DNA from 3 places in the Streptomyces capillispiralis genome. Region 1 is predicted to be linked to each of the others. Evidence: riboswitches for the same ligand, from Rfam matches in the RefSeq annotation. Region 1 holds a riboswitch; each other region holds the start of a gene.
The links. Region 1 has a riboswitch for cobalamin ahead of FHX78_RS02700 (ABC transporter substrate-binding protein). Riboswitches for the same ligand answer to the same signal wherever they lie in the genome.

Region 1 (3,264 bases):
GCGGCATCATCAGGCCGACGAAGCCGATGGGTCCGGCCGCCGCGACCAGCACGCCCGTGACGAGGGAGAGCACGACGAACAGACGAGCACGGAACCGGGCCACGTCCAGACCCATCGTGGTCGCCGCCTCCTCGCCGGCCAGCAGCAGGTTCAGGTTGCGGGCCTGCGCCATGAGGACGCCGACACCGAGCAGCAGGGCCGTGCTCGGCAGCCACAGGGTGCCCCAGTTGACCCCGCCGAGGCCGCCGAGGGTCCAGGCGAGAACCGCGCGGGCCTCGTTGCCCCGGTCGGTGGTGAGCAGCAGCAGATCGAGGACCGCGGTGAGTACCGCCGCGATCGCCACCCCGGACAGCACCAGCCGTGCCGAGGTGATGCGGCCGCCGGTGCGGGCGGTGGCGTACACGAGCAGGAGCGCGCCCAGGGCGCCCACGAAGGCGGCCACCGACAGGGAGGCCGGCCCGAAGAGGGTGACCCCGAACACGATCACGGAGACCGCGCCGAGGGACGCCCCGGAGGAGACGCCGAGCAGGTACGGCTCGGCGAGCGGGTTGCGCACCAGGGCCTGCAACGCGGTACCGATCACCGCCAGACCGGCCCCGGTGACCGCACCGAGCAGCACCCGCGGCGCCCGCACGTCCACCACAATGGTCTCCCGGGCCCGCGACCAGTCCGGATCCTGCCAGTCGGCACCCAGCGCGTGCGTCACGATGCCCCACACCTGGCCGGGCGGCACCTGGACGGAGCCGATGGCGAGGCCGGCCGTGGCGGAGACGACGAGCAGAGCGGCGAGTACGAGCAGCGTGACCGCCGGCCTCGTACGGCCCGCCCCGGGCCCGGTGGTCTTGTGCGGCTGAACCGTCCGCTCGGTGGACGCGCCGGTGGCGGCCTGGGTCACCGGAAGCTCTCGGGGTGCAGCCCGCGGGCCAGGTCCTCGACCGCGTAGGCCGAGCGGATGCCGACCAGGGTGGCGGTCAGCGGCAGGACGACGAACCGCTTGTTCCTGATGGCGGGTACGTCGGCGAGCGCGGGCTGGGAGAGCAGGAACTTCTTCTTCTCCCCCACGCTTCCGGCGCCGGCGTAGTCGTAGATGGCGATGACCTCCGGCTTGCGCTCGACGACCTGCTCCCAGGAGACGTCACCGAAGACGTCGTCGAGGTCGGTGAAGACGTTCTCGCCGCCGGCCAGCCGGATCAGCTCGGTGCCCAGGCTCTTGCCGCCCGCGGTGAAGGCGCTCTTGTCGCCGCTGTCGTAGACGAAGACGGGCAGCTCGGGCTCGCCCTCGACCGTGGCGGCGGCTTTGCCGACGCGGTCCTCGAGGTCGGCGACCAGTTCGTCGGCCCGGTCCGGGACGCCGAAGATCTTGCCGATGGTGCGGATCTCGTCGTAGGTGTCCTTCATCGTCACCGTCTTCTCGCCGCAGTACTCGCGGTTGAGGTAGCTGTCGATGCCGGCGTCGGCGAACGCCTTGCGGGAGCGGCCCTCCTTCTCGTCGAAGGCGCTGCCGTAGCCGCCGTAGACGAGGTCGGGTTCGGCGTCCAGGACGGTCTCGAAGGACGGTTCCCTCTCCGCCAGTTCCGGTACGGACTCGTAGTCCTTCTTCAGCTCGGGCAGGACGGCGGAGTCGGGGAAGGCCGTTCCGGCCATGCGGTCCTTCAGACCGAGGGCGAGCATGAGCTCCGCCGGGTGCTGGTGGATGGTGACCACCCGCGACGGCGGCTTGTCGTACGTCGTCTTCACGCCGCAGTTGTCGATGGTGACCGGGAAGCCCTCGGGCGCGGCCGCGGTGGCCTCTGCGTCGGCGCCGCTCTCGTCGGACGCACCGCAGCCGGTGGTCAGCAGCACGGACGAGAGAACCATGGCAGCGGCCGTGGAACGAAGGAACCCGCGCGTGCGGGCAGGGGTGAACAATTGGGACACGTGAAGCCTCCTGGAGTCCGCGCTCCTCGGATCGGGCCCGCGACGGACCAGTGTCCTGACTCCCGGATCGACGTTCCCTCCGCCTTCCCGCGCACAGCGCAGTGGCATGTCGGAGGGGCGCTCCCCGGTCACAGTGGCGGGACCGTGCCGGATTCGCACCGGCTTCCTGTCTCCCGTCGCGGCGATGACCAGGTGATCCTACGGCTTCCCGAGCCGACGGCACATGGGCGTGCGGACCCGGCCGCACGCCCCGCCTTTCCTCACGCCTCGCGCACAGCCCGAAGGACGAGCCGCTCGGCACTCTCGTCGTAGGGGCGCCCGTCGAACCCGCCGAAGACCTGCACGCGGCCGAACCCCGCCTCCTCGGCCATCCGCCGCAGCTCCACCGCGCTGTACACGAACCACGTCAAGGTGGCCCGCGTCACCCGCTCGCCCCGGACCAGCACCCACTCGCTGCGCAGCCGCGCCCACTCGTCCAGCACGGTGTCGGTCTGCACCATCACGTCGTCGCCCCGCCGCACCACCTTGGGCGGGGTGACCCTGCGGGCCAGGAGCTCCTTCCCGGCGAGGTCGAGGACGAGGGTGCCGCCGGGTGCCAGGCAGGTGTACATGGTGCGCAGCACGCGCGCGTTGTCGGCGGGGTCCTCGAAGTACCCGAAGGAGGTGAACATGTTGAGGACGACGTCGAAGCCGCCCGGTGCCTCGTACTCGCGGGCGTCGGCCCGCACGTACGTCACCTCGACACCGGCGTCGGCCGATCGCTTGTGTGCCCGGTCCAGCATGGCCGGGCTCAGGTCCACTCCGGTCACGCGGTGACCGCGGCGGGCGAGCGGCACGGTGAACACCCCCGGCCCGCAGCACAGGTCCAGCACGCGCGACCCCTGTGGGAAGACCAGCAGGGGGGAGTTGTCGAGCAGTTCACCGGCCTGCTCGTAGCGCTGCTCGGAGAAGAGGAAGTCGTGGAACTCGGTCCAGAAGTCATCGTCCTGGAATCCGCCCGTCCGTGTCATCGCGCGTCAGTGCTCCTTCATGGTCGCCGTCGGGGACAGGACGCCGCGCCGTGCGACGGCGCAGCACCAGCAGAAGAGGGGGAAGCAACAGACACTGGGCGGCTGCCAGCAGCCAGAACCAGCCGGTGTGTCCGGCCCGTTCGCCGAGGCCGTACAACTGCCCGCCCAGCATGCCGCTCGCGCAGGCGCCCAGGCCCGCGGCCAGCCGCTGCTGGCCGAAGACCACGGCGTCGGAGCGAGGGCTGCGGCGCAGCGCCTCCAGGTCGTTCTTGAGGAACAGCACGATGTCGCCCAGCGTGATCAGCGCCCCGCCCATGAGCAGCGCCGCCCGCGTACC
Region 2 (3,264 bases), 2.0 Mb from region 1:
GAGGTGATCCGCCGCAACACCACGATCCTGCCGCTGTACTCCCTGATGCTGGGTCTGCTGGCGCTGCTCGGCTTCATGGCGATCGCGGCCGGCGTGAAGGTCAGCAACGGCCAGCTGGCGATCCCGCAGCTGTTCGAGAACATGTTCCCGGACTGGTTCGCGGGCGTGGCCTTCGCGGCGATCGGCATCGGCGCGCTGGTGCCGGCGGCGATCATGTCGATCGCGGCGGCGAACCTGTTCACCCGCAACATCTACAAGGACTTCATCAAGCCGGACGCGACCCCGGCGCAGGAGACCAAGGTCTCCAAGATCGTCTCGCTGCTGGTGAAGGTGGGCGCGCTGGTCTTCGTCCTGACCATGGACAAGACGGTCGCGATCAACTTCCAGCTGCTCGGCGGCATCTGGATCCTGCAGACCTTCCCGGCGCTGGTGGGCGGCCTGTTCACCCGCTGGTTCCACCGCTGGGCGCTGATCGGCGGCTGGGCGGTCGGCATGATCTACGGCACGGTCGCCGCCTACGGGGTGGCCTCGCCCACGCAGAAGCACTTCGGCGGTTCGGCCAAGGAGATCCCGGGCATCGGCGAGATCGGCTACATCGGTCTCACCGCCTTCGTCATCAACGTCCTGGTGACGGTGGTCCTCACCTTCGTCATGCGGGCCGTCAAGGCGCCCGAGGGCGTCGACGAGACCAAGCCGCAGGACTACACGGCGGACGCGGGCGACCCCGGCGTCGAGGTGGAGCTCCCGCCGGCCACGGCGGGCAGCACGCACTGACCCCTCGCGGGCACCGGGCGACGGGCCGTCGGAGAAATCCGGCGGCCCGTCGTCGTACCCGTCCGGCACACTCCCCTCATGGACATCGTCATCCGGCCGGTGGTGGCCGGCGAGTACGGGGAACTGGGCGAGATCACCGCGCGGGCCTATCTGCTGGACGGGCTGCTGGACTTCGGGGAGAGCGACGCGTACCTGGACGTGCTCAGGGACGTGGCGGGGCGGGCGGCCGCCGCCGAGGTGCTGGTCGCCGTGGAGGGCGGGGCGCTGCTGGGCGGGGTGACCTTCGTGCCGGACGGCGGGCCGATGGCCGACATAGCCCGGCCCGGCGAGGCGGAGATCCGGATGCTCGCGGTCGCCCGCGCGGGCCGGGGGCGGGGCGCCGGGGAGGCCCTGGTGCGCGCCTGCGTCGACCGGGCGCGGGCCACCGAGGGCTGCGTACGGGTGGTGCTGTCGACCCAGCGCACCATGCGCTCCGCCCACCGCATCTACGAACGGCTGGGTTTCACCCGCACCCCCGCGCGCGACTGGAACCCCCTGCCGGAGCTGGACGACATCACTCTCCTCACCTATGAGTTGACGCTCTGAAAGCAGCGCGACACAACATATGGGGTTGTCGGCGACACCCGGCACAAGATGTATGCTCATGCTCGCTGTCGCCGCAGGGGAATCCGGTGCGAATCCGGAACTGTCCCGCAACGGTGTACCCATGCCCGCCCGCCTGCCGGAGCGCATGGGCGTCAGTCCGAGGACCTGCCGACAGTGCGCCCGGCCGTCCGGTCCGGGTGCCTGACGTCCGGGCCTCGTGGGATGGGCCGGTGGACGCGACGCCCCGTGCGCTCGTGTGCTGCCCCCTGCCCTCGTGAGGCCCCCTGCCGAGCGAGGGAGAGCCCCACGTGACCATCGCGCCAGCCGATCCGGCTTCAGCGACCGACGTGACCGAGGAGGGCGGCGGCCCCGGTGCCGCGCTGCTGCGCACCCTGACCGAGCTGACCGCCGACCTGCCCGACGCCGACCCCGGACGGGTCGCCGCCGCCGCGCTGCGCGGCCGGTCCGCCGGAGCCGACGAGGCGGAGCTGCGGGAGCTGGCCACCGAGGCCGCGGCCGGGCTGATCTCCGAGGACCCGGCCTACTCCCGGCTCGCCGCCCGCCTCCTGACCATCGGCATCCGCGCCGAGGCCGCCTCGCAGGGCGTCACGTCGTTCACCGGGTCCGTCGCGACCGGGCACCGCGAGGGTCTGATCGCCGACCGGACCGCCGCGTTCGTCCGGCTGCACGCGGACCGACTCGACGCGCTCGTCGACGAGTCGGCCGACGACCGCTTCGGCTACTTCGGCCTGCGCACCCTCTACAGCCGCTACCTGCTGCGCCACCCGGTCACCCGCAAGGTCGTCGAGACGCCCCAGCACTTCCTGCTGCGCGTCGCCGCCGGTCTCGCCGAGGACGACACCGCGCGCGCGGCGGACGAGGTCGCCGGGCTCTACGGCCTGATGAGCCGCCTGGACTACCTGCCCTCCTCCCCCACGCTGTTCAACTCCGGCACCCGGCACCCGCAGATGTCGTCCTGCTACCTCCTGGACTCCCCCAGGGACGAGCTGGACTCGATCTACGACCGCTACCACCAGGTCGCCCGTCTCTCCAAGCACGCCGGCGGCATCGGCATCGCCTACTCCCGCGTCCGCTCCCGGGGTTCGCTGATCCGCGGCACCAACGGGCACTCCAACGGCATCGTCCCGTTCCTGAAGACGCTGGACGCCTCGGTCGCCGCCGTGAACCAGGGCGGGCGGCGCAAGGGCGCGGCGGCGGTCTACCTGGAGACCTGGCACTCCGACATCGAGGAGTTCCTGGAGCTGCGCGACAACACCGGTGAGGACGCCCGCCGCACGCACAACCTGAACCTCGCGCACTGGGTGCCGGACGAGTTCATGCGCCGGGTGAACGCCGACGCGCCCTGGTCGCTGTTCTCCCCGGCGGACGTGCCCGAGCTGGTCGACCTGTGGGGCGAGGAGTTCGAGGCGGCGTACCGGGCGGCCGAGGCGAAGGGCCTGGCGCGGAAGACCCTCCCGGCCCGCGAGCTGTACGGCCGCATGATGCGCACCCTCGCGCAGACCGGCAACGGCTGGATGACCTTCAAGGACACCGCCAACCGCACCGCCAACCAGACGGCCGAGCCGGGTCACGTGATCCACTCGTCCAACCTGTGCACGGAGATCCTGGAGGTCACCGACGACGGGGAGACGGCGGTCTGCAACCTGGGCTCGGTCAACCTCGGCGCGTTCGTCGACCCGGCGGCCGGTGACATCGACTGGGAGCGGCTGGACGCGACCGTCCGCACGGCCGTCACCTTCCTCGACCGGGTCGTGGACATCAACTTCTACCCGACCGAGCAGGCGGGCCGCTCCAACGCCCGCTGGCGTCCGGTCGGCCTGGGCGCGATGGGGCTGCAGGACGTCTTCTTCCAGCTGCGCCTGCCCTTCGACTCGCCCGCGGCGA
Region 3 (3,264 bases), 1.0 Mb from region 1:
TCCTCGGCGTTCCACCAGGGGCCGCTGGCGAAGCCGTGCTCGTGCGGTTCGGTCTGGGTGGTCAGGCCCTCCCAGCGGTCGGCGAGGACGTAGAGGTGGTCGATGTGGGTGAGGACGGTGTAGCCGGGGTTCTTCACCAGTTCGCGCTGGAGCGTGTCGTAGGCGGCCTCGCGGGCCTTGGCGTCCTGGGCGCGGCGGCCGGTGTCGAGGGCCCGGTCGACGGCCGGGTTGTCGTAGCGGGCCATGTTGTTGAAGCCGTCGCCGGCGAGGGAGGAGTGCAGCAGGGTGTAGAGGCCGAAGTCGGGGTCGCCGGTGCTGCCGAAGCCGGCGAGCACGGCGTCGTGCTTCATCCGGGGTTCGATGACCTCCCAGGTGGCGCTCTCCACGCGGACGTCGATGCCGGCCTCCTTGGCGTCGGAGGCGTAGGCGAGGGCGTGGTCCTGGCGGACCTTGTCGCCGGAGGGGTAGTAGAGGGTGAACCGGGCGGGGCGGTTGGCCTTGGCGCGGACGCCGTCCTTGCCGGGCTTCCAGCCCGCCGCGTCGAGGATCCTGCCGGCCTCGGCGAGGTCCCGGGGGCGTTCGATGCCGTCGGCGAACCAGGGGTCGTCGACGGGCAGCGGTCCGTAGGCGGGGCGGCCGGCGCCGTCGAGGATCTTGTCGACCATGGCCTCGCGGTCCACTGCGAGGTCGAGGGCGCGGCGGATCGCGGTGTCGCCGGTGACCGGGTCGCCGGTGGGCAGGGTGACGGCGCGGAAGTCGTAGGAGGTCGCCCGGTAGGTCTTCTTGTCGTCGTCGCCCTTGAAGGTGGCGGCGAGGTTGGGCGGGAGGGTCGCTCCGTCGAGGTCGCCGGAGCGCAGCCGGGTGGCGCGGACGTCGTCGTCGGCGATGATCGCCATGGTGAGCTTTTTCACCTTCGGCGCGCCGCCCCAGTAGTCCGGATTGGCCTTGAAGGTGAGCTTTTCGCCCTTGCTCCAGCCGGTGAGGACGTACGGTCCGGTGCCGACCGGCTTCGTGTTGAAGGAGCCGGTGTTGGGGTCCTGTCCGCCGGCGACGTGCTCGGGGACGATGGGCAGGACCGTGCGGGCGGCGAAGGCCGCGTAGGGGTGGTCGAGGGTGAAGACGACCTTGCCGTCGCCCTCCGCCCGGACCTCGTCGATGACGTCCAGTTCGCTCCGGGCGGTGTTGTTCGTCCGGTCGTCCAGCACGGTGCGGTAGGTGAAGACCACGTCGTCGGCGGTGAGCGGTTCGCCGTCGCTGAACCTCACGCCCTCGCGCAGGGTGTACGTGTAGGTGCGGCCGCCGTCGGTGACCTCGGGGAGCGCCTTCGCCAGCGCGGGCTTCAGTTCCATGGCGGCGTCGCGGGCGAGGAGGCCGTCGAAGATCTTGGAGTTGCCGTCCTTGCCGTAGCCGAGCAGGGGGCTGAGGGTGTCCGGTTCGGACGGGACCCCGATCACGACGGATGCGGCGGACGCGCCGCCGTCCTCGCCGCCGCCGCCCGGCGCCGAGCAGGCGGCGACGGCGCCGGCCATGGCCATCGCCGCGGCGGCACCCCGTATTCGTCGGGTCGTCATCGGTCCTCACATCCCTGATGCCTGAAAATCGTTGTTGCATATTAAGTGCAGCAAGGCTCTACCCAGGACGGCGGCCCCTCAGTCCACGGCCTCGACGGACGGCGCCGCCCGTGTCAAGTGCGCAGGTGTGCGCCGGGGTGCGAGCCGTCGGGCGCTGTCCGCGCGCCCCCGTGGCCGCTTGTCACCGGACCGGAACCGGCACTACTGTCGCCACGCCTTGGTGACGGGAAATCGGTGCGATACCGGTGCGGCCCTCGCCACTGTGATCGGGAAGTCCGGCTCCAGTCCTCACGGACGGCCACTGGGTCCTTCGGGACCCGGGAAGGCGGAGCACGGGCGGTGGTACCCGTCAGCCAGGAGACCGGCCAAGGCGCGTCAACCATCCACGAGGTGCTGGAGAGGGTCTGCTGAGCCATGCACATAGCCGAGGGTTTTCTGCCGCCGGCGCACGCGGTCGCCTGGGGCGCCGCGTCGGCGCCGTTCGTCGTCCACGGAGCCCGGTCACTCGTCCGTGACATCAGGGAACGGCCCGAGAGCACCCTGCTGCTGGGCGCGTCGGGAGCGTTCACGTTCGTGCTGTCCGCGCTGAAGCTGCCGTCCGTCACCGGCAGTTGCTCCCACCCCACCGGCACGGGGCTCGGCGCGATCCTGTTCCGGCCGCCGGCCATGGCGGTGCTGGGCACCATCACCCTGCTGTTCCAGGCGCTGCTGCTCGCCCACGGCGGGCTGACCACGCTGGGCGCCAACGTCTTCTCGATGGCGGTCGCCGGTCCCTGGGCCGGGTACGGCGTCTACCGGCTGCTGCGCCGGTACGGCGTGCCGCTGATGCCGGCGGTGTTCTCCGGCGCGTTCGTCGCCGACCTGGCGACCTACTGCGTGACCAGTGTGCAGCTGGCGCTCGCCTTCCCCGACCCGGGCAGTGGATTCCTGGGCGCGCTCGGCAAGTTCGGCTCCATCTTCGCCGTCACCCAGATCCCGCTCGCGGTGAGCGAGGGCCTGCTGACCGTGCTGGTGATGCGCATGCTGGTGCAGTCGAGCAAGGGGGAGCTGACCCGGCTCGGGGTGCTGGTGACCTCGGCGGCCGGACGGACGACGGCCGACTCGACGGGGGCGGTGACCCGATGAGCCGCAACGCCAGGATCAACACCCTGCTGCTGGTGCTCGTGGCCGCGCTCGCGGTGCTGCCGCTCGCGCTCGGACTGGGCGACCACAAGGAGGAGCCGTTCGCGGGCGCGGACGCCGAGGCGGAGACGGCGATCACCGAGATCGACCCGGACTACGAGCCGTGGTTCTCGCCCCTGTACGAACCGCCGTCCGGGGAGATCGAGTCGGCGCTGTTCGCCCTCCAGGCGGCGATCGGCGCGGGCGTCCTCGCGTACTACTTCGGGGTGCGGCGCGGACGGCGGCAGGGCGAGGCGCGGGCACGCGCGCGGAGGGAGGAAGGACCGGGGCCCGACGCCGGGGCCGGTGAGGCCGGGGCCGGGGCCGGTGAGGCCGGGGCCGGGGCCGGCGGGGGCGTGGGCGGCGGGGCCGCGTCCCGGCGGGGGGACTGAGCCCCCCGTGCTGCCGATCGACGCGGCGGCCCACAGCAGCCGCTGGCGCCACCGTCATCCCGTGGACAAGGCCGTGCTGGGACTCGGGCTCACCCTGCTCGCGATCTCGCTGCCGCCCTGGCCGGGCGCGGCCCTGGTGC

Region 2: it holds a riboswitch for cobalamin, as region 1 does, so the genes downstream of both, FHX78_RS11345 (ribonucleoside-diphosphate reductase subunit alpha) here and FHX78_RS02700 (ABC transporter substrate-binding protein) in region 1, are expected to answer to the same signal.
Region 3: it holds a riboswitch for cobalamin, as region 1 does, so the genes downstream of both, FHX78_RS07170 (energy-coupling factor ABC transporter permease) here and FHX78_RS02700 (ABC transporter substrate-binding protein) in region 1, are expected to answer to the same signal.

What each region holds. Positions count from the first base shown of each region.
Region 1 is NZ_VIWV01000001.1:720,125-723,388, reverse strand. Features, by position in the region: gene FHX78_RS02705 (FecCD family ABC transporter permease) at 1-895, opposite strand, end outside; gene FHX78_RS02700 (ABC transporter substrate-binding protein) at 892-1,857, opposite strand; cobalamin riboswitch at 1,966-2,086, opposite strand; gene FHX78_RS02695 (class I SAM-dependent methyltransferase) at 2,178-2,927, opposite strand; gene FHX78_RS02690 (MFS transporter) at 2,896-3,264, opposite strand, start outside.
Region 2 is NZ_VIWV01000001.1:2,760,871-2,764,134, forward strand. Features, by position in the region: gene mctP (monocarboxylate uptake permease MctP) at 1-774, shown strand, start outside; gene FHX78_RS11340 (GNAT family N-acetyltransferase) at 853-1,359, shown strand; cobalamin riboswitch at 1,372-1,546, shown strand; gene FHX78_RS11345 (ribonucleoside-diphosphate reductase subunit alpha) at 1,668-3,264, shown strand, end outside.
Region 3 is NZ_VIWV01000001.1:1,764,116-1,767,379, forward strand. Features, by position in the region: gene FHX78_RS07165 (ABC transporter substrate-binding protein) at 1-1,571, opposite strand, end outside; cobalamin riboswitch at 1,773-1,955, shown strand; gene FHX78_RS07170 (energy-coupling factor ABC transporter permease) at 1,986-2,696, shown strand; gene FHX78_RS07175 (energy-coupling factor ABC transporter substrate-binding protein) at 2,693-3,124, shown strand; gene cbiQ (cobalt ECF transporter T component CbiQ) at 3,132-3,264, shown strand, end outside.